2 linked regions of the Hoeflea sp. 108 genome follow. The protein of the gene in region 2 binds, or shares a complex with, the protein of the main gene of each other region. Links are inferred from orthologs where the notes say so. Each region holds a gene or a part of one and is shown on either strand. Other genes may lie near its edges.

Region 1 (9,310 bases), 1.6 Mb from region 2 along the record:
GGCGCGCGCGGTGCTGCGCGACGTCGGCCGCGTGCTGCAGATGCCCTACGGCCAGGTCGACAAGCTCACCAAGATGGTGCCGCAGAATCCGGCCAACCCGGTGACGCTGGCGCAGGCGATCGAGGGCGAGCCGCGTTTTGCCGAGGAGGCCGAGCGCGAGCCGATCGTGCAGACGCTGCTCGAAATGGCCCAGAAGCTGGAGGGCCTGTACCGCCACGCCTCGACCCATGCTGCCGGCATTGTCATCGGCGACCGTCCGCTGTCCGAGCTGGTGCCGATGTACCGAGACCCGCGCTCGGACATGCCGGTTACCCAGTTCAACATGAAATATGTCGAACAGGCCGGCCTGGTGAAGTTCGACTTCCTCGGCCTGAAGACGCTGACGGTGCTGCAGAAGGCGGTGCAGTTCATCAGCCGCCGCGGCGTCGACATCGACCTTGCGCTGATCCCCCTCGACGACCCCGAGACTTACGCCATGCTGTCGCGCGGCGAGACGGTCGGCATCTTCCAGGTTGAAAGTGCCGGCATGCGCAAGGCGCTGATCGGCATGAAGCCCGATCGCATCGAGGACATCATCGCGCTGGTGGCGCTCTACCGCCCGGGCCCGATGGAAAACATCCCGACCTACAACGCCCGCAAGCACGGCGAGGAGGAGATCGAGTCGATCCATCCGAAGATCGACTACCTGGTGAAGGAGACCCAAGGGGTTATCGTCTACCAGGAGCAGGTCATGCAGATCGCCCAGGTTCTGTCGGGCTATTCGCTCGGCGAAGCCGACCTTCTGCGCCGCGCCATGGGCAAGAAGATCCGCGCCGAAATGGACAAGCAGCGCGAGCGCTTCGTCACCGGTGCGATGGAAGGCGGCGTCTCCAAGCCGCAGGCCAACTTCATTTTCGACCTTCTGGCAAAGTTCGCCGACTATGGCTTCAACAAGTCGCACGCAGCCGCCTACGCCATCGTTTCTTACCAGACGGCCTATCTCAAGGCGCATTACCCGGTCGAGTTCCTCGCCGGCTCGATGACCTACGATATGTCCAACACCGACAAGCTGAACGACTTCCGCCAGGATGCCATGCGCCTCGGCATCGAGGTCGTGCCGCCGTCGGTCATGACCAGCTATCGCGATTTCGAGGTCGGCGAAAAGAAGATTTTCTACTCGCTCGCCGCCATCAAGGGCGTGGGCGAAGCGGCCGTCCATCACATCGTCGCCAAGCGCGCGGAAAAGCCCTTCGCGAGCCTCGCCGATTTCTGCGAGCGCATCGATCCGAAGGTGGTGGGCAAGCGCGTCTTCGAAAGCCTTATCATGGCCGGCGCGCTCGATTGCTTCGGTCACGAGCGTGCCGCCATGATGGCCGGTATCGAGCGCATGATGGGCCTGGCATCGCTGGCCCATGAAAATGCGACGCTCGGCCAGTCCGACATCTTCGGCAGCGCCTTCTCCGGCCAGGCGCCGGTGCTGCACCTGCCACAGACCGACGCCTGGCTGGCAGCCGACAGGTTGCACCGCGAGTTCCAGGTGGTCGGCTTCTATCTCTCGGCGCATCCGCTCGACGAATACAAGTCGGCGCTCGAAAAGATGCGTGTCCAGAACTGGGGGGACTTTGCAGCGGCCGTGAAGCGTGGCGCTACTGCCGGACGATTGGCGGGCACCGTCACCACCAAGCAGGAGCGCAAGACCAAGACCGGCAACAAGATGGGCATCGTCCAGTTCTCGGACGTGTCAGGCCAGTATGAGGCCGTCATGTTCTCCGAGACGCTGGCGCAGTACCGCGACTTCTGTGAGCCCGGCAAATCGGTGGTCATAACGGTGGCTGCCGAAGACCGGCCGGAGGGCGTCAGCCTACGCATCCAGACGGTGCAATCGCTGGAGGACGAGGCAAGCCGTGTCCAGAAGACCCTGCGCATCTTCGTGCGTGATGCGGCCCCCCTCAACACGCTGTCCAATCACTTGACGACGCGTGGCGAGGGCGAGGTCAGCTTCATCGTGCTCAAAGGTGAGGCGCAGGGCGAAATCGAGATCGAGCTGCGCGAACGCTACCGCATCACCCCGTCGATTGCATCGGCTATGCGCGCCGTGCCGGGAGTGGTCGAGGTCGAGCTCGTCTAGCTTGGCGGCAGTTGGTCATCGATGGACGTTGCCGCTCTTGCGGGCCAACTCATCGCGGCAGCTGTGCGCGCGCTCCATGAGCATGGTTCGCTCGCGTTCGTTCTGGGTCAGCGCCGCCGCCCGTTCGAACTCGCCGAGCGCTTCCCGGAAACGGCCGAGCTTCATCAGCAGATCGGCACGCACGCTTGGCAGCAGGTGGTAGTTGCGCAGTGCGGGTTCGTGGACAAGCTGGTCGGCAAGCTCCAGCCCGGCCGCCGGCCCGAATGCCATCGATAGCGCCATGGCCCGGTTCAACTCGATGACGGGCGATGGCGCAAGCTCGGCCAGTGCGGCATAGAGAGCGGCGATGCGCGGCCAGTCGGTCTCTTCGGCCGTATGCGCCCGGGCGTGGCAGGCGGCAATGGCCGCCTGAAGTGTATACGGACCCTGACGGGGCAGGGCTTGTGCCCTGGCAAGGGCGGCGAGCCCGCGGTTTATCAGCAGATGGTCCCAGCGCGCGCGGTTCTGGTCGAGCAGCAGGATCGGCCGCCCTTCGGCATCACTGCGCGCCGGCAGCCGCGACGCCTGGATCTCCATCAGCGCGATCAGGCCGTGGACCTCGGGCTCGTCGGGCGCGAGCCCGGCAAGCATGCGCCCGAGCCGCATCGCCTCCTGGCACAGTTGCGGCCGCATCCAGTCGTCGCCCTTGGTGGCGGAGTACCCCTCGTTAAAGACCAGATAGAGCACCTCCAGAACAGAGCCCAGGCGCTCGCCGCGATCGGGGTAGCCAGGCATTTCGAACGGCACGCCGGCGTCCGACAGGGTGCGCTTGGCGCGGACAATGCGCTGCGCCATCGCGGTTTCGGAGACGAGGTAGGCGCGGGCGATTTCTTCCGTGCTCAGGCCGCCGACCAGCCGCAAGGTCAAGGCCACCCGCGCTTCGGTCGAAAGCACCGGGTGGCAGGACACGAACATCAGCGCGAGCAGTTCGTCGCCCAGATTGTCGTCGATCTCAAGCGGCTCGACAGTCACCTCCGCCTCGGCATCTATACCGAGCAGGGCGAGCTTTCCTTCAGCCATCTTGGCCCGACGGAAATGGTCGATGGCCCGCCGCTTGGCGGAGGCGATCAGCCATGCGCCCGGCTTGTCGGGAATGCCTGCCTCCGGCCAGTTGCGAAGCGCTGCGATCAGCGCGTCCTGGGCGAATTCCTCGGCCAGGTCGACACTGCGCGTGAAGCGGGCAAGCGCTGCCAGGATCCGTGCCCGCTCCATGCGGAACACGGTTTCGATGGTCCGGTGTGTCGCGCGGCTTCTGGCAACGCTGTCTTCGGCTTTCCCGTCGAGAGACGGCATCGGCTCGGACGAATGGCTATCGGTCGCAGCCATCTACTTCCTGTCTTGGGCGATGCCCATGTCACGGAAACGGTCGATGCCCTCGCTGGGTTCGAAATCTTCGAGGTCGAACATCTGGCGTACCTCGATCTGCCCGTTCTCGATCTGCGGGTTGGGGAAGCGGTTCGCCCATTCCATGGCTTCCTCGCGTGTCTTCACCTGGATGATGGTGTAGCCCGCGATCAGCTCCTTGGTTTCCGCGAAAGGTCCATCGGTAATCGTCTTCTTGCCGCCCGCCCAGGTGATCCGCCATCCCTTGGAGCTCGGCTGTAAGCCGCTGCCGTCGAGCAGCACGCCGGCCTTGGCCAATTCCCCATGATAGTCGGCCATGGCGGAGATCATTTCCGCCGGCGGCATGACGCCGGCTTCGGAGTCCTTGCTAGCCTTGACCACGAACATGAAACGCATTGATTTCGCTCCCGAAACTTGAGGCCGGACACCATTGTCCGAGCCTACTCTGCCAACACGACGAGCAGAAGGCCGCAGAATCGACACTGCAGCCGGAATTTTCTTCAGCTACCAAAGTCCACGCTTCGTTGCGGCAGCCAACAGCCGCTGGTATCTTGGCAACTTGCTTGGCCAGCCAATGAGAGGGCGTCGTCATGGACGAGAAGGCCGCCGCAGCAGACCTCATGCAGATGGTGAACGGGTACCAGCTGTCACAGGCGATCTGTGTCGCCGCAACTCTCGGCATCGCCGATCACCTTTCCAAAGGAGCGTGTTCGAGCGACGAGCTCGCCGCCTTGGTGGACGCCCACCCGCAGTCGCTTTACCGGCTCCTGCGGGCGCTGGCTGCAGTCGGCGTGTTGCATGAAGGGGGAGCGCGACAATTCTCGCTGACGCCTCTCGGCCAGGGCCTGCGGTCCGACGCGGAACATTCCGTCGCCCCATGGGCGCGGATGGTCGGTCGCGCCTATTATCGCGACGCGTGGGGCGAATTGCTGCACAGCGTGCGCACCGGCGAGAATGCATTCGCCCATGCGCACGGAACAGGCGTCTGGCAATACCGCATCGACCATCCCGAGGAGTCCGTGATCTTCGATCGGGCGATGTCGTCCTTCGTGCCCGCGCTGGCTGCTGCCGTGCTTGCGGCCTACGACTTCAGCGGCTTCGAACTCGTCATGGATGTCGGCGGCGGCCAGGGTGCCCTTCTCGCGGCGATCTTGGCGCACAATCAGTCGCAACGGGGCATTCTGTTCGACCAGCCGCAAGTCGTGGAGGGGGCGGGGCCTTTGCTTCGGTCGGCATCGGTGGCCGATCGCTGCACATCGGTTGGCGGCGATTTCTTTGTGGCGGTTCCAGAAGGCGCTGATGCGCATGTGTTGAAATGGATATTGCACGACTGGGACGACGAGCGCTCGATCGCCATCCTCAAAAGCTGCCGCCGGGCCATCAGGCCGGGCGGCAAGCTGGTTGTGCTGGAAGCGGTGTTGGCACCGCCAAACGAAGGCGCGCGCGCCAAGTTCGCCGACCTCAACATGCTGGCCGTTCCAGGCGGTCAGGAACGGACCGAAGACGAGTTTGCGCGCCTGTTTCAAGCAGCGGGATTCAGCCTCGCCAGGGTGATGCCGGCCGGTCGTATCGATGTCATCGAGGCGCGACCGGCCTGATTTTCTCGCAAGATTGTTGCCGGCCTCAACAACACAACGCCGCTTGACTTAATCATCTTATAAATAAATCCTGCCGGACAGCGGAAACGAGGCTGGCGGTCAAGATGAAGACCCTGTTGCGTGGTATCTGCGTTGCGGCTTTGCTTGGTGGCGGGAGCGCTTCCGCCCAGGCTGCCGACATGGTCGTGGCGATGCCGAGCTGGCCTTCGGGGCAGGCCACTGCCAACATCATCAAGACAGCGCTCGAAGATGCGCTGAAGATCAAGGTCGATGTCCAGGAGATGGGGACGCTTATTGCGTTCACCGGGCTGGATGGCGGCGGAATCGACGTCTATCCAGAGGTTTGGCGGCCGAACTTCGATCCGCTGGTAAAGAAATACGTCGACGAGCGCGGCACCGTGCATCTGAGCAAGCATGATGTCGCTGCCACCCAAGGTCTGTGCGTCACGCAAAAGGCCTATGACCAAGGCGTTCGCGACGTTGCCGATCTGAAGGATCCGGAAAAGGCAAAGCTGTTCGACACCGACGGCGACGGCAAGGGCGAGATGTGGATCGGCGCCCGCGGCTGGCTTTCGACCGATGTCGAGCGCATCAGGGCCAAGAGTTATGGTTATGCCGACACGATGACGCTGCTCGAGATGCCGGAGGAGGTCGCCATGTCGGGCATCGACGCGGCCGTGGCGACCGACAGGCCGATTGCCTTCTATTGCTACAGTCCGCACCACGTCTTCGAGCTTCACGACATCAAGCAGCTGAGCGAGCCCCCCTACGATCCGGCCAAATGGAACGTCGTGCTGCAGGCCGACGATCCGATGTGGCTTTCCAAGTCCGATGCGCCGGTGGCGTGGAAGCCTTCGAGTTTCAGCCTCGCCTATGCCGCGTCGCTTGCGAAGCGCCTGCCGGCAGCTGCCAGCTTCCTCGACAAGATGGATCTCAAGCCCGAGGAGATCACGGCAATGAGCTACGCCATCGAGGTCGAGCAGCAGGATCCGGCAAGTTATGCGCTGAAATGGGTGGCCGAGCACAAGGATCGCGTGAAGGGATGGCTTCAATGAGGTCCGGTTCGAACGCAGACATCGGACGTGGCGTGGCCAAGCGTCGCCGGACACGGCTTGCCTGGGTTTTCTTTGCCGCGACTGCCCTGGGGCTTGGCGCGGCCCTGGCCCAGGTAGGCTCTGCCACGCAGGTCTTCGACCCCAAGACGCACAAATGGGTCAACTACGACCGCAAGAAGGCCCGCCAGTATTACGCGGCCCATGGCCAGGTTCCCGAGGCTTTTCGCCGGCAGATCGTCACTTTCCGCACGGCTGAAAAGCCCGGAACCATCATCATCGATGGCAACCAGCATTTTCTCTATCTGGTGCTGCCCGGCCTGAAGGCGGTGCGCTACGGCATCGGCGTCGGCCGCGAAGGTTTTGGCTGGGCGGGCATCGTGCGCGTCGGCCGTACCGCCGAATGGCCGACCTGGACGCCGCCGGCCGAAATGGTGGCGCGCGATCCCAACGCGGTGAAGTTTGCCGGCGGCATGCCCGGGGGGCCCGACAATCCGCTGGGCGCACGGGCGCTCTATCTCTACCAGGGCGACCAGGACACGATCTATCGCATCCACGGCACGCCGGAGCCATGGACCATAGGCCTCGATGTGTCCTCGGGCTGCATTCGCATGAACAACGACGACATCGTCGACCTGCACGCCCAGGTCCAGGTGGGAGCAAAGGTCGTGGTGCTGATGCAGGGTGCTGCCCTCTACAAGGGAGTGTAGGCGGGGCCGTTTTGACAGTCAGGCGCATTCGACGAGGGGATGAAATGCGAACGATCATTGCTGCCACTGCAGGCCTGTTTGCCGCTGTCATTTCTAGCGGATGCAGTTCCACCGCACCCGAGCCGCAGGATATGGCCCGCACCACGGTCCAGACCGCGCCCGCCGACCTGCAGCTGATCTGCGCCAGCGCGGCAGCGCAGTCTGCAGGCGTCGCCGCCGACAAGGCGTTGCCGATCGGCTCGTCGCAACTCGACGCCAACCGCTATCAGGTGGAGGTAAACGCCTCGGGCCAACGCTATATCTGCGTGGTCGACAATATGGGCACCGTGTCTTCGGTCCAGAAGGCCGCCTAGGTCAAACTGCCTGGCTCAATCGTCAAGCGGTTCCGGCGGGTGCGCGTTCCTGCCCTTGCCGAAGGTATAGCCGGTCTCGACCGCCTTGCGGCCGAACTTGTCGCGCAGCGAATCGATGGCGCCCTCGGCCAGGGCGCGCTTGCGAGATTGAAGGTCGACGAGATCGGGCGGATCGGCGCGCTGGTCGTCCGAGAGATCGCTGACGCCGATGCCGAGCAGGCGATACTTGGTGCCGTCGGTTTCCTTTTCCAGCAGTTGCAGCCCGGTCTGGAAGATGCGGTCGGCAAGCTTGGTCGGGTCGGCGAGCTGGCGGTTGCGGGTGCGCAGCTTGAAGTCCTGCGATTTGAGCTTCAGCACCACGGTACGGCCGGCAATGCCCGCCTTCTTGAGCCGCGCCGAGACTTTTTCGGACAATGCCCGCAGCACCGGCACCAGCTCGTCCGACGAGGCGAGATCCGTGTCGAAGGTCGTTTCCGCCGACACGCTCTTGGCTTCCTGATCGGGCGACACCTTGCGGTCGTCCTGGCCGCGCGACAGGTGATAGAGCCTGCTGCCCATCGTGCCGTAGCGCCGCATCAGCTCGTTGAGCTCCATCCGTTGGAGCTGGCCGATGCTGCGGATGCCGTCGCGTTCCAGCGTCGCCGCAAATGCCTTGCCGACGCCCCAGATCATCGTCACCGGCTGCTGAGCAAGGAAAGCAGGCGCCTCGGCTTCGCCGATGACGGCAAAGCCGCGCGGCTTGCGGAAATCCGAGGCGATCTTTGCGAGGAACTTGCAGTAGGAGAGCCCGGCCGAGACTGTGATGCCGATTTCCTTTTCCACCGCGGCGGTGAAGCGCGCCAGCACCAGCGCTGGCGGCAGGGCGTGCAGTTGCTCGGTGCCGGCGAGGTCGAGGAAGGCCTCGTCGATCGACAGCGGCTCGACCATTGGCGTCAGCGCCTGCATCATCGCCCGGACTTCGCGGCCGACGCGGACATATTTTTCCATGTCAGGCGTGATGACGACTGCCTCGGGGCACGCCTCCAGTGCCTTGAACATCGGCATTGCCGAACGCACCCCATGGATGCGAGCGATGTAGCAGGCCGTCGACACCACGCCGCGCTTGCCGCCGCCGATGATGACCGGCCTGTCCTTGAGCGCGGGATTGTCGCGCTTCTCCACCGCCGCATAAAAGGCGTCGCAGTCGATATGGGCGATCTGCAGCCGGTAGAGCTCGGGGTGACGCAGCAGTCGCGGGCTGCCGCAGGCATGGCAACGTGGTCCCGAGCCACGCTGAAGGCTCAGGCAGTCGCGGCAGAAACCGTGGCTGGGGTCGTTGACAGGCATCGTCATCGCTGCGAACATAAAGAGAACAAATCGGATTTTATGCCAGCAGACCTGCGACGACAAGCCGGGGTGAGGGAGTTATGCCGTGACTGATGTCATCTCACCGTTGACCCCTGACATGTGGCCACATTTCGAGGACCTGTTTGGCAAGCAGGGCGCGTGCTACGGCTGCTGGTGCACCTATTTCCGGCTGCCGCCGGCCGCGCGCCGCGAGAGCACGCGCGAGCGCAACAAGGATCACATCAAGGCGCGCATCGAGGCCGGTCCACCGCCTGGCCTGCTCGCTTTCGAGGGTGGTCAAGCGGTTGGCTGGATGCAGGTCGGTCCGCGCGCCGACGTGCCCGAGTTCAACAATTCCGGCAGGGCGTCCGCGCCATTTTCGCCCGAAGATGCCAAGGACGCCGCCGTCTGGGCGATCTCGTGTTTCTTCATTCGCAACAAGGCGCGCGGCCAGGGCCTGACCCACCAGCTTGTCGATGCGGGTATCGCGTTCGCGCGCAGCTCCGGTGCGAAGGTGTTGGAGGCGTGCCCTATGGACCAGTCCAAGGATTCGCGCTCGGTCGGCCTTTATGTCGGCTCGAGCAGGGTCTTCGAAAAAGCCGGCTTCATCAGGGCGGCCGAGCGCAAGCCGGGCCGTCCGCTGATGCGGCTGGAGCTCTGAGCCCGGCTAGCCTGAGAACCCGCCGCTTTCCAGAAACGCGATTTCCTGCGGTGTGGATTCGCGTCCAAGCAGGAAGTTGCGGTGCGGGAAACGGCCGAAACGGGCAACGATGTCGCGATG
Region 2 (16,248 bases):
CGCCGTGCCGGCAAGGCTCGAAAACAGGCTGGCCTCCGTGCCGGTCATGAAGGCCTGGCAATTGAGTTCGTCGAGAATCGAAAACAGTGCCGCCCGCCGACCGGGATCGAGATGGGCGGCGATCTCGTCGAGCAGGAGAATCGGTGCAGCCCCCGCCATCTCGCCGGTGAGTCGCGCATGCGAGACGACGATGCCGACCAGAAGTGCCTTCTGTTCGCCGGTGGAGCAGAGTTCCGCCGGCATCGACTTCGGCCGATGACGGACAAGCAGGTCGGAGCGGTGTGGGCCCTCAAGTGTGCGGCCGGCAGCACGGTCGCGCTCACGGCCCTGGGCCAGCGCCTGGCGAAAATGCTCCTCAAGCTCGACCGCAGGCATGCGGCCGATGCTCTCTTCGAGCGTTCCCGAGAGAGCAAGATCGGCCTGCGGGAAGGGGCCTGTTTCAGGCAGCCTGCTGATCATGGCGGTGAGCAGCCGCACCATCTCGACGCGGGCGGCGGCAATCGCTGCCCCGGTCTCGGCCATCTGGGTTTCGATCGCCTCGAACCAGCTGCGGTCGCGGCGGTCTTCCGACAGTAGCCGGTTGCGGCCACGCATCGCCTTTTCATAGTCGAGGGCGCGCTGGCCATGCGCCGGGTCGATCGCCAGCACCAGTCGGTCGAGGAAGCGGCGGCGGTCGCCGGCAGGCCCGGTGAACAGCGAATCCATCGACGGCGTCAGCCAGACGACTCGCAGCCATTCGAGCATCTCGTCGGCCGATTTGGCCGTGGCCCCATTGATGCGCACGCGCCGGCCCGCCTCACCCGCCGCTTCTGGTGCGGTGCCGGTGCCGATTTCGGCATCGCCGAATGGGCCTTCGATCGAAGCATGCACGGCGAAGGCACCGGCACTGCCCTCGCGCGCCACGTCGGGGTAGGGCGCACGTCGCAGGCCGCGTCCGGGCGTCAGGAAGGAGATCGCCTCGAGCAGGTTGGTCTTGCCGGCACCGTTCTCACCGGTGAACACCACCGCGCCCGGCCTGAGGTCGAGCGAGATCGAACTGTAATTGCGGAAGTCCGTGAGCGTGAGCTTGCTGATATGCGTCGAGGGGGCACGTTTCCGCGTCTCCCCCGTTTCGAAGTCCTGCACGGGCGTCCGGGCGCTACACGCGCATCGGCATCAGCACGTAGAGAGCGTTCTCGTCGGCTGTGTCATGGATGAGCGTGGGCGACCCGGCATCCGCAAGCATGAAGCGCGCCTCGTTGCCCGAAAGCTGGGCGGCGACGTCGAGCAGGTACTTGGCGTTGAAGCCGATTTCGATTGGGTCCGACGAATAGTCGGCGGCGAGCTCTTCGGTGGCGCTGCCCGAATCGGGGTTGTTGACGGCGAGCGTTACCTGGCCGTCGGTGATGGACAGTTTCACGGCTCGGCCGCGTTCCGACGAGATGGTCGACACGCGGTCGACAGCCTGGGCGAAGCTCTGGCGGTCGATGACCAACTTCTTGTCGTTGCCGCTCGGAATGACGCGCTGATAGTCGGGGAAGGTGCCGTCGATCAGCTTGGACGTCAGGATGACGCTGCCGATGGTGAGACGGATCTTGGTGTCGGACAGCTCGGTGGCCACTGCGACATCAGGAGCGTCGAGCAGCTTCTGGATCTCGCTGACGGTCTTGCGCGGGATGATGATGCCCGGCATTCCCTCGGAGCCTGCCGGGGCCTCGACCTCGGCGCGGGCGAGGCGGTGGCCGTCGGTGGCGACCGCACGCAGCATCAGTTTGCCGCCGCTCTCGATCGTGTGCAGGAAAATACCGTTGAGGTAGTAGCGCGTCTCTTCGGTCGAGATGGCGAACTGGGTCTTGTCGATCAGCCCCTTCAGCGCCTGCGAATCGAGGCGGAAGATGTGGGAGAACGAGCCGGCCGAAAGTTCGGGGAAATCGGACTGCGGCAGGCACTGGAGCCGGAAGCTCGAACGGCCCGAGATCACCGACATGGCGTTGCCGTCTTCATCGGTCTTGAGCATTACCTCGGCGCCGTCGGGCAGCTTGCGGACGATGTCGTAGAGCAGGTGGGCGGGCACTGTCGTGGCACCGGCGCGCTCGACGCTTGCCGGCGTCGCTTCCGAGACCTCGAGGTCAAGGTCGGTCGCCTTCAGCTCCAGGCTCGCGCCATTTGCGTTCAGCAGCACGTTCGACAGGATCGGAATGGTGTTCCGCCGTTCGACCACGCGGTGGACGTGGTTCAAGGACTTCAACAGGTTGGAGCGTTCCAGGATAACACGCATGACGAAACAGGCTCGCTTCTATGAAGGTGCGGGCTCACGGGCTCGGTCTGCGCCCGGGGAAGCCCGCAACACGATCGGATTTCACGCGAGTCTGACAGTAAAAAGCCCGGAAAGGCAAGCCCGCGCAGCCATTTGAGGCGGTTGCGCGGGCGTTCTGGGGATAAGTGAGCGGCAGCTTGGTCTGCTGCCGGCAAAAGGCTCAGGCCTGATCGGTGATCAGGCGGCGCAGCAGCTCGAGTTCCTGTGCCAGCGTGTTGTCGCCGCCCGACAGATCTTCGATCTTGCGCACGGCATGAAGCACGGTCGTGTGGTCGCGTCCACCGAAGCGACGGCCGATTTCCGGCAGCGAGCGCGGGGTCATCACCTTCGACAGATACATGGCGATCTGGCGCGGCTTGACGATGGTGCGCGTGCGGCGATTGGACAGAAGCTCCGTCTTCGACACGTTGTAGTGGCGCGCGACGATGCGCTGGATGTCTTCGATGCGGACGCGCTTGGGCTCGCCCGAGCGATAGATGTGGCCGAGAATTTCGTCGATGCGCTCGATCGACAGCTGTGGCTCGAAGGACTGGCGGAAGATCAGCTGATTGAACGCGCCTTCAAGCTCGCGGCCGCTGCCGGTGACGGTGCGGGCGACATGGGCGAGGACTTCCGAGTCGATGACCAGGTTGGGGTCTTCGGCCTTGGCACCGGCGAAACGCTGCTGGAGCATGCCCAGGCGCATCGAGAAGTCGGGTGTCGACATTTCCAGCGCCACGCCGCCATTGAGGCGCGAGCGCACGCGTGGCTCGAGTGATTCCAGCTCTGCCGGCGGACGGTCGGCGGCAACGACGACCTGCTTGGCCGAGTCGAGCAGCATGTTGATGAGATGGCAGAACTCGTGCTGGATCGACTTGCCCTGCAGGAACTGCATGTCGTCGATGATCAAAAGGTCGATGTCGCGGAGCTGTTCCTTGAGCGTCAGTGCGTTGTTGTCGCGGATCGCCGTTGCAAAGCGCCACATGAAGTATTCGGCCGTCAGGTAGACGACGCGCGACTTCGGGTTCTGGCGCAGCGACTCGGCGGCGATCGCCTGCAAAAGGTGCGTCTTGCCGAGGCCGACAGTGGCGTGGAGGAACAGCGGGTTGAAGCGCGAGTTCGATTCAGCGACTGCGCGGGCGGCTGCAAGTGCGACGCGGTTCGACGGGCCCTCGACGAAGGACTGGAACGTGTAGCGCGGGTCGAGCGGCGAGCCGAGCACGCTCTGCTTGAACTCGGTCTCGGCAGCGCCGCTGCGGGCCGGCGCAGGGCGCTCGGTGCGACCGGCGGCCACCGTGCTGGTGGAAAGGGCCGTTTGCGTCTGGCGCACCGGCTTGCGCATCGCCGGAGCTTCGCTCTCTGGGGCTGCGCGGGTAGCACGGGTCGCCGTGCGGATGATGATCTCGAGCTTGAGCAGTTGCGGCTCTTCCTGGCGCCACAGCTCGGAAATGAGGTCGAGATAGTGGCTGTTGATCCATGAGCGCAGGAAAGCCGTCGGCACCGAAAGGCGCACAACGCCCTTCGAGGCTTCCGCCAGCTTCATGCGGCCGAACCAGCTCGAAAAGACCTCGCTGCCCAGACGCACCTGGAGCTGCGTCTTGACGCGGTCGAAGTTCTTTTCTGCGGCGCTGACAGCTGCCACTTCATTTCCCTCGATCAGTTCGCCGGTGAACAGAAAGCCTGCCTTTGCTTCGCTTTCGATGCCGCTTTGCATTCTCGCAATCCCTAACCTTTGGTCCTCGTTGTCCGCGCGGGGGTGCGCCGCTTGCGCCTCCGCCGGAATATTCATCTGGGATGCATGCCGTTTCCGGCCGAGCCCCCTGTCCCCGCCCGCCGCGCCGTGAGGCGCATTCGGACCGTCAGCGCTGTGGGGGCAGCAGCGCCAGGCAAAAGCGTAACCGTCCGGCGAAGACGCCGGCGCGCCACATCTCACTCACCATGCCGTGTATCCCCACACGCCCCATAAGCTCGAAGGAGGCAAACCTCCCCCGTACGCGGAATCTATCCACGTCGAGAATGCCGCCGATTTTTAAGGCTTGGCAGAGGGCTAGAGCCCGTCCCTTCGATGCTTGGACCTTACAAAAATCGCTGTGGACAGGGCAAGGCCGACTCTAACCCGTTTTTAATGAATCTGGTTTGGTCTGGAGTGGATTCAACCGCCCTGAAGAGGCTCTGCGGAGCCAAAGCCGTTGTGATTCAAAACCTTTTCCGGTGCGCGAAAAAAACCTGCGCCCGTGGCAAAAAATTTTAAAAGAATCCGCTTGACACCAACTTGTCCCCCAGAGTCCGGCAGGGACTTGAACAAGCTGTGGATGACCATTCACAACTATATGAATCTAAAGGTGAATTTCTGCCACGGTGAGTCTGGGGCGAGGCTGCTTGTGGCAGTTGTACTTATGAGAATAGCCGCATATGCCGGCAAACTTCTTGAGGCCTCAAAGGTGTCCCGGAGGGCCTGCTTGGAACTGCTTTTTGAGGCTTTTTCAGACAAAGAAAAACCCGGCTGGTTAGGCCGGGTTCCTCAGAAATCCAATTGCTTGCAGGGCTTAGGCGGAAAGCGCCTTGACCCGCTGTGCCAGTCGCGAAACCTTGCGCGAGGCAGTGTTCTTGTGCAGCACGCCCTTGGTGGCAGCGCGCATCAGTTCCGGCTGGGCTGCAACGAAGGCGGCCTGAGCGGCGGCCTTGTCGCCGGAAGCCAGGGCTTCCTCGACCTTGCGGAGGTAGGTGCGGACGCGCGACCGACGGTTCTTGTTCACCGCGGTACGAGCGGCAATCTTGCGGGTAGCCTTCTTGGCCGAGGAGGTGTTGGCCATTGTGCCTCTCTTCTGATCTCTGTGGTGGCGCGAGCGGGTTCCCGCGGAGCGCAAAAACTGCTCGGGCGTCCCTGAGGCCGCCTCGGTTGGTGCGGCTTATAGTTCAGCTTGCCCGGCGCGTCAACGCGATTCAAGTCAACGGTTGCGGAAATTCGCAGACCTTTTCTCGGCAAATGCCGCCATGCCTTCCTTCTGGTCTTCGAGCGCGAACATAGAGTGGAAGACTCGGCGTTCGAAACGCAGGCCCTCGGCGAGCGTGAGTTCGTAGGTGCGGTTGACCGCCTCCTTGCACATCATCACGGCCGGCAGCGAGAAGTCGGCGATCTTGGTGGCGGCCTTCATCGCCTCCTCGATCAGCTCGCCCGCCGGCACGACGCGCGACACCAGCCCCGAGCGCTCGGCTTCGGCGGCATCCATCATCCGCCCGGTCAGGCACATGTCCATCGCCTTCGACTTACCGACAAAGCGGGTGAGTCGCTGCGAGCCACCCATGCCGGGCATGACGCCCAGCGTGATCTCGGGCTGGCCGAACTTGGCGCTGTCGGCAGCGATGATGAAATCGCACATCATGGCGAGCTCACAGCCGCCGCCCAGCGCATAGCCGGCAACCGCGGCAATCATCGGCTTGCGGTTGCGGGCGAAGACTTCCCAGCCGGAGAAGAAATCCTCCATGTAGGCGTCGACATAGGACTTCGCCTGCATCTCCTTGATGTCGGCGCCGGCGGCGAAGGCCTTCTCCGAGCCGGTGATGACCATGGCGCCGATAGCGGGATCGGCCTCGAAGGCCGCGGTTGCGGCGAGAAGTTCTGACAGCACCTGGGAGTTCAGCGCATTGAGCGCCTTCGGGCGGTTGAGGGTGATCAGCCCGACCTTGCCGCGTGTCTCGACGATGATGGTTTCAAAGGCCATGCCGCTCTCCCTAGTGCATGACCCCGAAAAACGGGATCGTTTTTCGGAAAGGATCATGCACAGATTTCAATATGCTACAGCGTCCTTTGCACGTCCAATTGGATGCGCGGCGCTGTAGGTGCAACCAGATGTGGCTCCGCTCTATCTTAACGCTGGCACTGGCGGCAATAGAAGGTTGAACGGCCGCTCTGGACGATGCGCTCGACATGGCCCGCACAGCCGCTGTGCGTGCAGGGCTCGCCCTCCCGGTCGTAGACCGAGAAGGAATGCTGGAAGTAGCCGAGCGAACCGTCCGTGTGGATATAGTCGCGCAGCGACGAGCCGCCAGCGGCAATGGCATCCGCAATGACGTCGCGGATCGACGTCGCCAGCAACTCTGCTTTCGCGCGGGCCGCCTTGCCCGATCCAGCGATGCTGCCGGCAGCACGCGTCGGCGCCAGGCCCGCGCGCCACAGCGCCTCGCAGACATAAATGTTGCCGAGGCCGGCGATCAGCCGCTGGTCGAGCAGTGCGGCCTTCAGCGGCGCCTTCTTGTCGCGGAAGAGTTCCGCCAGCAGCGCGCCGTCGAGGCTGTTGCCGGTCGGCTCGATGCCGAGGCCGGCGAGCATGGGATGTTCCGTGCCGTTGCGCTCGGCAAACAGCATGAAGCCGAAGCGTCGGGGGTCGTTGAAAACCACGCGGGCCGGTGCGCCCTTGGCGTCCTCGACATGGAAGACGACATGGTCGTGGGCTTCCGACTTGGAGCGTTCGTGGTGGAACGTGCCGGGCGCCGTGCCGTCCGCCTCGATCTCGATGCGGAACGAGCCGGACATGCCGAGATGGCAGATGAGCAGCGGTCCGTCCTCGATGTCGGCGGTCAGGTATTTGGCGCGGCGGCCGAGGGAGGCGATCCGGTGGCCGGCAAGCCGTTCCGAGAAGCGCTCGGGGAAGGGGTAGCGCAGGTTTGGCCTGCGGGTCTCGACACGCTCGATGCGCGCGCCCTCGAGCACCGGCTGCAGACCACGCCGGACGGTTTCGACTTCGGGCAGTTCAGGCATGGGCGTCGATCGATTTCAAGAATGAGGTTCCGTGCCGACCAGCGGGCAGGCCAAGATGTTCGGCGACGGTCGCACCTATATCGGCAAAGCTGAGCCTGAGCCCGACGTCGCCGCCGGCAAGGCCAGGCGCCAGGCCGATGACAGGGATGCGCTCGCGCGTATGGTCGGTGCCGCGCCAGGTGGGATCGTTGCCGTGATCGGCGGTGAAGATGATGAGGTCGCCGGGCCTGAGCTTTGCCAATGCTTCGGGAATGCGCCTGTCGAAGGCTTCAAGCGCTGCGGCATAGCCAGGCACGTCGCGGCGATGGCCGAACTCGGTGTCGAAGTCGACGAAATTGGCAAAGACCAGATCGCCGTCGCCGGCATCGTCCATGGCACCGAGCGCCTTGTCGAACATTGCCATGTTGCCGACGCCCTTGCGCACTTCGGAGATGCCGCGATGGGCGAAGATGTCGCCGATCTTGCCGATGGCGATCATCTTGCTGCCTCGCTCGGTCAGGCGATCGAGCAGCGTCGGCTCAGGCGGCGGCGTGGCGTAATCCCTGCGGTTCGGCGTGCGCTCGAAGGTCTCGCGGCTCTCGCCAATGAAGGGGCGGGCGATAACTCGGCCGATGTTGAGCGGATCGACGAGACGGCGCACCACCTTGCAGAGCTCGTAGAGCCGCTCGAGGCCGAAATGGGTCTCATGGGCGGCGATCTGGAGGACGGAGTCGACTGACGTGTAGCAGATCGGCTTGCCGGTGCGGACATGCTCCTCGCCGAAGCGCTCAATGATCTCGATGCCCGACGCATGGCAATCACCGAGGATGCCGGGCACCTCGCCTTCGCGGATGATCGCGTCCGTCAGCGATGCGGGAAAGGCCGGAACTTCTTGCGGGAAATAGCCCCAGTCGAAGGTCACGGGCACGCCGGCCATTTCCCAGTGACCCGACGGCGTGTCTTTGCCACTGGAGATCTCCTGTGCCGCGCCAAAGACGGCGCCGGGGGCAAGCCCGGTGTCGCCGCCGAACCTGAAGCCGGTCGCGATCCTCGACGCTTCGCCGAGGCCGAGCGCCGTCATGTTCGGAATATGTAGAGGTCCGCTGCGCAGGCCTTCACGTTCACCGCGGCCTTCGGCGCAAGCGCTCGCTATGTGGCGGAACGTGTTGGAGCCGGTATCGCCGAACAGCTCGGCGTCGGCCGCGCCGCCGATGCCGAAGGAATCCAGTACGAACAGGAATGCACGCGCCATCTATGTCGGGTTCCCGGTTGCCGGCTCATTGTCTTGACGCAATTCCGGATGGAAAACCGCTTTATACTTTTCCCGGAATTGCTCTCGTCCAGACATAAGATCAGCTGCCTGACTTGGCAATCGGGCGGCACGCGCCAACCGAGGCCGACGGCAGTCGACCGGTCTTCCGGGGGACTTCAGCAGTCAGCGCAGGGCACGGTAGCGCTTTGGCGCGGGCGCAGATAGTAGGTTTCGGTCATGGGAATGGTGTCGAATGCCGCTGCAAGGCCCAGCACCGGTTTGTCCTCTGCAGCCCAGGCGATGACAGGCTTGTAATCAAGATCGCTGTCGACTCGGATCAGGAAACCGCCGGGGGTCAGCAGGGCAGGCGGAACGGTGGTCGGCGTCCCCTTGGGGAGGGCCGTGCTGGTAACTCCATCGACGAGTTTCCGCGACCATGCGACCTTTACAGTCGGGGTGGCATCGGTCGACATCTCGATGGCGGTGATGGTGATCTTGCCTGAACTGCGATTGTAGGGCTGCAGGATCGACTCGCCGATCTTCAGCACGCCGTTGACCTCGGAAACGGAAATATCCTGCTGCTGGGTGACCAGATCGGCAACCATGGAGCCGACACGGCTGACCTTCTTGTTGATTTCGATCGCCTGGGAGACTTCCATCGTGACGAAGTACAGGCAGAGCATGATTGGCGCGACGAACGCGAACTCGATTGCTGCAACGCCGCGTCGATCGGAGGCCAGCTTTCCGGCGTGCCTGAACCATGCCGTTACAGACCCGCCGATCGCCTCGATCCCGGCCAGGAATGCGCGCCTTTTCATTGTCTGAATTTCTCCAGGCTCGAGGTTCGGGTCAGTTGTCATTGAACGGCTCGTTCTGCCATGTGGCAGTGGCGAACTGCAGCGTGTAATTGTCCTTCAGGTTCGACATGGAGGCGCGCATGAAGTCGGTGATGACGGGCCATTTGTAGAATACCCGCAACATGTTCTTGGACAGCGCCGGGCCTGGTGCGACGCCAAAGCCTGTTGTGTCGATGTCTCTGTCACTGGTCAGCTTGATCCGTTCTTTGGCCGCATCGGCAAACGTCGCGTAGCTGCGCAGGTCGACCAACAAGCCGGGACATCCCTTGGCGACGAGCACTTCGAGACGGCCGCAGATCTTCTGCTTGATCACGATCTCGTTGACGTCATTCCTGCTGACCTGGCCGGTACGCAGTTCGCGCGCTACCTCGTCGACCGCATTCGACAGCACTTGCTGGCCGGCGAACGCAATACAGCTTTCAAGGATTGCAAAAACGAGCATCGAAAAAGGGATCGCGAGCATGACGAATTCGACTGCGACGCTACCGTTCCGGTCACGCAAGAACCGCGCGAAGAACCCCCGTCGCTCGGTTTTTTCGTGCTGATTCATTGAAGTTGCAGTGCCGTTCATATCCAGGCCGCCCCATTGCCCGGCGGACATTAGCGGAAAGCCATTTAGGCCGAGTTTGGATGAAACGGAAAATTACACTGAATATCTTTACCGTGCGCTAACGAAAGGCCGTCGATGTCGTCGGACGCCGCAAGCCTTATTGGCCGCTCATCTCGCTTTCCGACATGCGTTCGGCATCGCTCTTGAAAGCACCTTCGCAATATGGCGTACACGACAAGGTTTGCACTTCGGAACGCCTGTAGATGCGAACCGACGACGCGGCGTGCCGGCTGACGGTCACCTGCTCGTCGACGATCGGCGTGCCTTCGGCGTCGAGCACAACCAGATTGGTGACGCCAAAGCCTTTGCCGGTGAGAACGATCGTCGATGCGTCCTGGACCGAGGCATCGGCGATGGCAGAGTTGCCAACCACGATGGTGTCGGCGGGCCTTGCCAGCCGGACAATCTTGGCCTGGTTCATTGTCACTTCGATGCCGGCTCCAGCCAACGCAGGAATGGCCGCGCTCGCCGACGCGATGACGACGAATGCCCAAATGAGGGTTCTCGACCTTGCCATTGAAATGCCTCTGGTGACTGGACGGACAGGCTGCTCAACGGAAGATGAACGATTTTGGTGAACCAAGGGTTAAGCCGTTTGGGGCCTCAACTCTTGGGTGAATTGAGGGCGGCCAGTTCAGTTGGCCCGGTCTCGGCGAAGCCATCCAAATTGCCCGCACAAATCGCGCCGATTACTTTAGCTGGCGGTTAACCACGCGGCTGCAATGCACTCTGAAAGGTTTCGCTAAGGCTGTTTCTTAAGTCGATCGAAACGGCTCCCCGATAGGTTGCAGTCATCCGATCAACGACAAAAGAAATCGTGACGGAAGTGCTGTAACACGGAGCAAGGAGCATACGATGTCGAAACTCATCGCACGTTTTGTGAAGGACGAATCCGGCGCGACCGCCATCGAATACGGTCTGATCGCCGCCCTCATCGCAGTTGCCATCATCGCCGGTGCCGGCTTTGTCGGTACGTCGCTGAACACGAAGTTCACGACGATCTCGAGCAAGATCGACGCTGCTGGTACCACCACCCCGTAAGTTAATATCTGTCAAACAGCGTACTTGTTAGGTGCGCACAGAAGGCCGCCTTTGGCGGCCTTCTTGCATTTATGGGCGCTTGAGCGACTTCACGTCAGATTAATCCGCTGGCCATAGAGTTGTTCCTCAAGCTAGCAATTGGGTCTCTCGATGCTCGAAGCGCTGATCCTGGTCGTCTTTCCGTTCTGCATGGTCTATTCGGCGCTGTCCGATATCATGTCGATGACTATTGCCAACCGTGTCTCATTGTTGTTGCTCGGCGTTTTCCTTGTCGTCGCGCCCCTCACTGGCATGGGCTGGGTCGAGGTTGGAATGCATTTCGCCGCCGGCGGCCTGTTGTTGCTGGTGACCTTTTCGCTGTTCGCACTGGGTGGAATGGGCGGCGGCGATGCCAAGCTGATTGCTGCAACCGGGGTTTGGATGGGGTTCGGCATCCCCTTGATGCAATATCTGCTGACCGCCGCCGTGCTCGGTGGTTTTCTGACACTTGCTATCCTGGCCTATCGCAGCTCCATGCTTTCGGCCGTCACAAGTCAGCGCGTTGTGTTCAGGAATCTGTCCAAGGACGCTGGTGGAGTGCCTTACGGGATCGCTCTGGGGATCGCCGGTCTTCTCACTTATCCCTCGTCTCCGCTGATGGTCTGGGCTATCGAGCGACTTTCGGCACAATGATGCGATCTGACGGGTAACTGTCCGTTAATCATGTCCATAAGCATCGCGTTAACCATAATTTGACGTTTGTCTAGTCAAAGTCCGGCTTGGCTTCATGGGTTGCCAGGGCGAGGTTCGGACAATGGCTGCATCGCGACTGATGATACTTGGCGTGGCAGTGGCCGCTGCGGGCGGTGCTGGCTATGTGGCCAAGAACATGTCCGCGCCACCTCCGCCCGAGGCCGCTGTCGAATCCAGCGTGCAGCAGCAGCCCCAGATTGCACTTACCGACGTTCTCGTGCTCACAGGCGACGTGCCGATGGGGGGCGTGATCGAAAGCAACATCGCCTGGCAGCCCTGGCCGAGCGATGCGGTCAATCCTGCCTTCATTACCCGCAGCACAGACCCGGATGCGGTTGAAAAGCTCAAAAGTTCCGTCGCGCGGCTGACGATGTACAGCGGTGAGCCGCTGCGCAAGTCGAAGCTTGTCGGCGAAGGTCAGAGTTTCATGTCGTCGGTGTTGCCGGCAGGCATGCGAGCAGTTGCGACAACGATTTCGGCGGATACGTCGGCCGGTGGTTTCATCCTGCCGAACGACTATGTCGACGTCATCATGACGCGCCGAAACGATGCTTCCAAATCCGGCGCCGGCTTCACCACCGAAACAATCCTGCAGAACATCCGGGTTTTGGCGATCGACCAGACCATCCAGGAGGATGAGGAGGGGAAGAAGGTAAAGGTGGGCCAAACAGCCACGCTGGAACTGACGGCGCAGCAGGCTGAGATCATCACCGTCGCCCAGCAGATGGCCGACAGATTGACCCTGGCACTCCGTTCGGTGGCAGACGCTCAGCAGAAGGACCTGACAGAGGCCGACTACCTCGTCTCCAGCAGCGGCAGGCGAGGCACCGTGCGCCTCATCAAGTCGGGCGAAATCTCGGAATCGGGAGTACAGAAATGAAGTCCTGCACGAGACTGCTCGCCACGACCGTCGCGATGATCGCTACCCTCGCAGCTGAGCCTGCGGCATTTGCACCGGCAACCGCCGAGGCTGCATCGCGGGCCCAGGTGGGATCGAACACAGCGAGCCAACGCGTCAAGCTCGGCCTCAACAAATCGGTGGTCATCGACCTGCCGTCGGACGCCTATGACATCCTGGTCGCCAACCCGACGGTCGCCGATGCCGTCACCCGCACGGCGCGCCGCATCTATTTGTTCGGCAAGGCCGTCGGACAGACCAACATCTTCGTCTTCGGCCCCAACGGTGAACAGATCGTCAGCCTCGATCTGGCCGTAGAGCGCGACGTCGCCGGCCTCGAGGACTACATCAAGCGTTTCATTCCCAATTCGCAGATCAAGGTCGAACTGATCAACGACAACGTCGTCCTGACCGGCACGGTCGATACGCCGCTTGACTCCAAGCGTGCGGTAGACCTGGCAACGATCTTTGTCACAGGCGGTGAAGCGACTACGGGCCAATACTCGCAGACCGCGTCCGGTGGTTCGCAGAATGGTGGCGTCGATATCAACAATCCCGACCAGGTCCGCCAGAAGAGCAAGATCGTCAACCTCCTGCAGATCATCGGCGAGGACCAGGTGATGCTCAAGGTCACCGTGGCTGAAGTCAGCCGCACGGTGATGAAGCAGCTTGGTGTCAACATGATTGGTTCGGGTGAAGCGAACGGCATCAGCTGGGGCGCGATCAGCGACAGCATCCCTGGCCTCGGCAAGCCGCTGGGTGCTTCGCAGATATCGCTCGGTACGTCCCTGCTGGACGCCTATGTCAACGCAATGGAACAGGCCGGCGTGATGAAGACGCTGGCCGAGCCGACGCTGACGGCAATCTCGGGTGAAAAGGCAACGTTCAAGGTGGGCGGCGAGTACAATATCGTCACCAATCAGAAGGACGGCAATACCTATGAGATTGAGAAGATCGACTACGGCATCGGGTTGGAGTTCCAGCCGGTCGTGCTGTCGCCGGGGCGTATCAGCCTGAAGATCCGTACGTCTGTTTCAGAGCCGACCACGGAAGGTTCGGTCAGTCTTTCCGGCGGCTTCAGGCGGGGTGACGCCTTCAACAAGCCGGGCATGACTGCACTGTCCATCCGCAAGCGACTGGCCGATACCACCGTTGAACTTCCATCCGGCGGTTCGATGATGATCGCCGGCCTGGTGCGTGATGACATGCGCCAGGCCATCAACGGCCTGCCGGGGCTGTCCAAGATTCCCGTGCTCGGCACTCTGTTCCGCAGCCGCGACTTCGTTCGCAATGAATCCGAACTGGTGATCATTGTGACGCCCTATCTGGCCCGCCCGGTGGCGCGCAACGAACTGGCCAGGCCAGACGACAATTTCAACGCCGCCAGCGACGGCGCCGGCATGTTCCTTGGCCGCGTCAATCGTGTCTACGGCACGATGAAGACGGACAAGCCCATGGGCCGCTATCACGGCGTCGTCGGCTTCATCTACAAATGATCGGGGATCGGGGCATGTCTCAGGCAACAATCAACGCCGCGCAGAAGACCGCCCGCAAGGGATCGGAAATGTCGCGCATCGTCCGCCCGCTTCTTGCGGCCGCCGCGGTTGCGCTCCTCGCCGGCTGCGCCACCAATCGCGACAGCGTCGTGGTCGGTTCCATTCCGGATGACTACCGCACCAACCATCCGATCGTCATCGCCGAAAAGAACCAGACGATCGACATTCCGGTCGGCAACACAGACCGCGGCATTTCCAGGGGGCAGGCGGAGACCTTCGTCGGCTATCTCAGCGAATATGACCGTCGCACCTCGCCTGCTCTGACCATCATGGCGCCAACAGGCGCTTCCAACGATATGGCCGCCACGACGGTCTCGCGCGAACTGATGCGCATAGCTGCCAAGAACGGCGTGCCGTCGAACCGTATTTCCATCGTCCGTTACCAGGCGGCCTATGCGGACGCGGCGTCGCCGATCCGCGTGACCTATACCGCCATGCGCGCCCAGACAGATCGCTGCGGCAGCTGGCCCGAGGACGTTTTGAACACGGCCGAGAACAAGCACTACGCCAATTTCGGTTGCTCGTATCAGAACAACCTTGCCGCTCAGCTCGCAAATCCGGCCGACCTGCTGGGGCCGCGCAAGCAGACAGCGATCGACGCCGAAAACCGTGGCGTGGTGATCGATGTCTATCGCAAGCGCGCGATCACAGGCGAATTCATCGACGCGTCGGAAGTGACTTATTGATCGTGCCAGTTACGGGAAGAACGGGAAAATGAGCAACCTGGCCTACGATTCCCAGTCCGAGAATGCGGAGCTGTCGCAGCAGGATATGGCTGTGATGCAGGCGCTTCGGCCTGTGCCGCGTATTTCGATCCAGGCATTCTGCGAAACCGAAAGCGTTTCCGGGCCCATAGAAAGAGCTGGCGAAGACCGGCGCATGGCCAAGGCCCATCTGCAGGTGCACATGGGCGGCATCGAGACGGCTATCGACGTCTATCGCAGCTCGCCGACGCCGAACCTGATCATTCTCGAATCGCGCCGTGAGCCCAAGGGCCTGCTCGACGCGCTGTATCAGTTCTCCGAGTTCTGCGACCCGACCACCAAGGTCGTCGTGATCGGTCATTACAACGACGTGGCGCTGTATCGCGAGTTGATCCGCTCGGGCGTGTCCGAATATGTCGTGGCGCCGATGTCGACCGCCGACATTGTCAGCGTCATCTCCTCCATCTTCGTCGACCCCGAAGCCGAGCCGATCGGCCGCTCGATCGCTTTCGTCGGCGCCAAGGGCGGTGTCGGTTCCTCGACCATTGCCCACAATGTCGCCTGGGCGATGTCGAGCCTGTTCAAGTCGGAAGTCGTCGTCGCCGATCTGGACCTGGCCTTCGGCACTGCCAACATCAACTTCGACCAGGATCCCGCGCAGGGTATCGCCGAGGCCGTGTTCGCGCCCGAGCGCGTGGACGAAGTCTATCTCGACCGCCTGCTGGCGCAGTGCGCGGAGCACCTGTCTTTGCTTGCGGCCCCGTCGACGCTCGAGCGGGTCTACGATTTCGATCCCGAGGCCTTCTCGCCGATCATCGATGTCGCCCAGCGCACGACGCCGCTGCTGGTGCTCGATGTTCCCCATATCTGGAGCGGGTGGAGCAAGACCACGCTCGTCAGGGCCGACGAGGTGGTGATCACCGCGACGCCGGAGCTGACCAACCTGCGCAACACCAAGAACCTTGTCGACATGCTCAAGCGCCTGCGGCCGAACGATCCACCGCCGCGCCTCATCCTCAACCAGGCCGGCATGCCCAAGCGCCCGGAGATATCGGCAGCCGATTTTGCCGAACCGCTCGGCATCGTTCCGATGTCGGTGATCCCCTTTGACCCGCTGCTGTTCGGCAATGCTGCCAACAATGGCCGCATGATCGGCGAAATGGATGCCAAGAGCCCGGTCACGCAGATGATCAACGAGATCGCACATGTGCTGACCGGACGTTCGGAAGCAAAGGTCAAGAAGCAGACCGGATTGGGTGGAGTTCTCGCTCGGCTCAAGTCCCGGAAGAAGTGATGCCGTCAGGCGGAGGTAGCAGGCGATCATGTTTGGCAAGAGAGGAAATGACGACGGCGGCCGTTCGGCACCGAGTTTCCGTCCGCTTGCGACGCAGCCGTCGCCCGCCGCACCACCCGCCGACACCCTGGCAGCGCCGCGCCCGGCTGCACCTGCGCCGGCAGCGCCCGTCGCCGCTCCACGTCGCATGGTCGAGTCCACGCCGGCTTTCGCACACGAGCCACGCAAGCCTCAGCGCGAGCGCAGCGACAATTATTACGATACCAAGAGCCAGGTTTTCTCGGCGCTGAT

What was found.
Region 1: the proteins of dnaN (region 2) and B015_RS0111120 are in contact, whole or in part, in a solved structure (PDB 1OK7), measured with the Escherichia coli proteins. The link is inferred for Hoeflea sp. 108 from one-to-one orthologs.

The regions. Positions count from the first base shown.
Region 1 is NZ_KB890024.1:2,266,445-2,275,754, forward strand. Bases 6,384-9,310 are described here. They hold B015_RS0111120 (DNA polymerase IV), read right to left. Parts: upstream 8,548-9,310; coding sequence 7,219-8,547; downstream 6,384-7,218. Other genes in these bases: B015_RS0111110 (L,D-transpeptidase), read left to right, coding at 6,384-6,850; B015_RS0111115 (hypothetical protein), read left to right, coding at 6,895-7,203; B015_RS0111125 (GNAT family N-acetyltransferase), read left to right, coding at 8,615-9,190; B015_RS0111130 (DUF924 family protein), read right to left, coding at 9,197-9,310. In the rest of the region: dnaE (DNA polymerase III subunit alpha), read left to right, coding at 1-2,107; B015_RS0111090 (RNA polymerase sigma factor), read right to left, coding at 2,123-3,472; B015_RS0111095 (YciI family protein), read right to left, coding at 3,473-3,886; B015_RS0111100 (methyltransferase), read left to right, coding at 4,081-5,088; B015_RS0111105 (glycine betaine ABC transporter substrate-binding protein), read left to right, coding at 5,193-6,143; more of B015_RS0111110, read left to right, coding at 6,140-6,383. UniProt on the Escherichia coli protein: Poorly processive, error-prone DNA polymerase involved in translesion repair and untargeted mutagenesis. Copies undamaged DNA at stalled replication forks, which arise in vivo from mismatched or misaligned primer ends.
Region 2 is NZ_KB890024.1:655,481-671,728, forward strand. Bases 199-2,973 are described here. They hold dnaN (DNA polymerase III subunit beta), read right to left. Parts: upstream 2,258-2,973; coding sequence 1,139-2,257; downstream 199-1,138. Other genes in these bases: recF (DNA replication/repair protein RecF), read right to left, coding at 199-1,125; dnaA (chromosomal replication initiator protein DnaA), read right to left, coding at 2,457-2,973. Also shown: more of recF, read right to left, coding at 1-198; more of dnaA, read right to left, coding at 2,974-3,989; rpsT (30S ribosomal protein S20), read right to left, coding at 4,822-5,088; B015_RS0103230 (enoyl-CoA hydratase), read right to left, coding at 5,224-5,997; mutM (bifunctional DNA-formamidopyrimidine glycosylase/DNA-(apurinic or apyrimidinic site) lyase), read right to left, coding at 6,144-7,034; B015_RS0103240 (phosphopentomutase), read right to left, coding at 7,027-8,265; B015_RS0103245 (TadE/TadG family type IV pilus assembly protein), read right to left, coding at 8,442-9,125; B015_RS0103250 (TadE/TadG family type IV pilus assembly protein), read right to left, coding at 9,115-9,693; B015_RS0103255 (pilus assembly protein N-terminal domain-containing protein), read right to left, coding at 9,830-10,249; B015_RS0103260 (Flp family type IVb pilin), read left to right, coding at 10,588-10,773; B015_RS0103265 (prepilin peptidase), read left to right, coding at 10,924-11,445; Flp pilus assembly protein CpaB, read left to right, coding at 11,567-12,385; B015_RS0103275 (type II and III secretion system protein family protein), read left to right, coding at 12,421-13,899; B015_RS0103280 (CpaD family pilus assembly lipoprotein), read left to right, coding at 13,914-14,645; B015_RS0103285 (CpaE family protein), read left to right, coding at 14,674-15,957; B015_RS0103290 (CpaF family protein), read left to right, coding at 15,986-16,248. UniProt on the Escherichia coli protein: Confers DNA tethering and processivity to DNA polymerases and other proteins. Acts as a clamp, forming a ring around DNA (a reaction catalyzed by the clamp-loading complex) which diffuses in an ATP-independent manner freely and bidirectionally along dsDNA.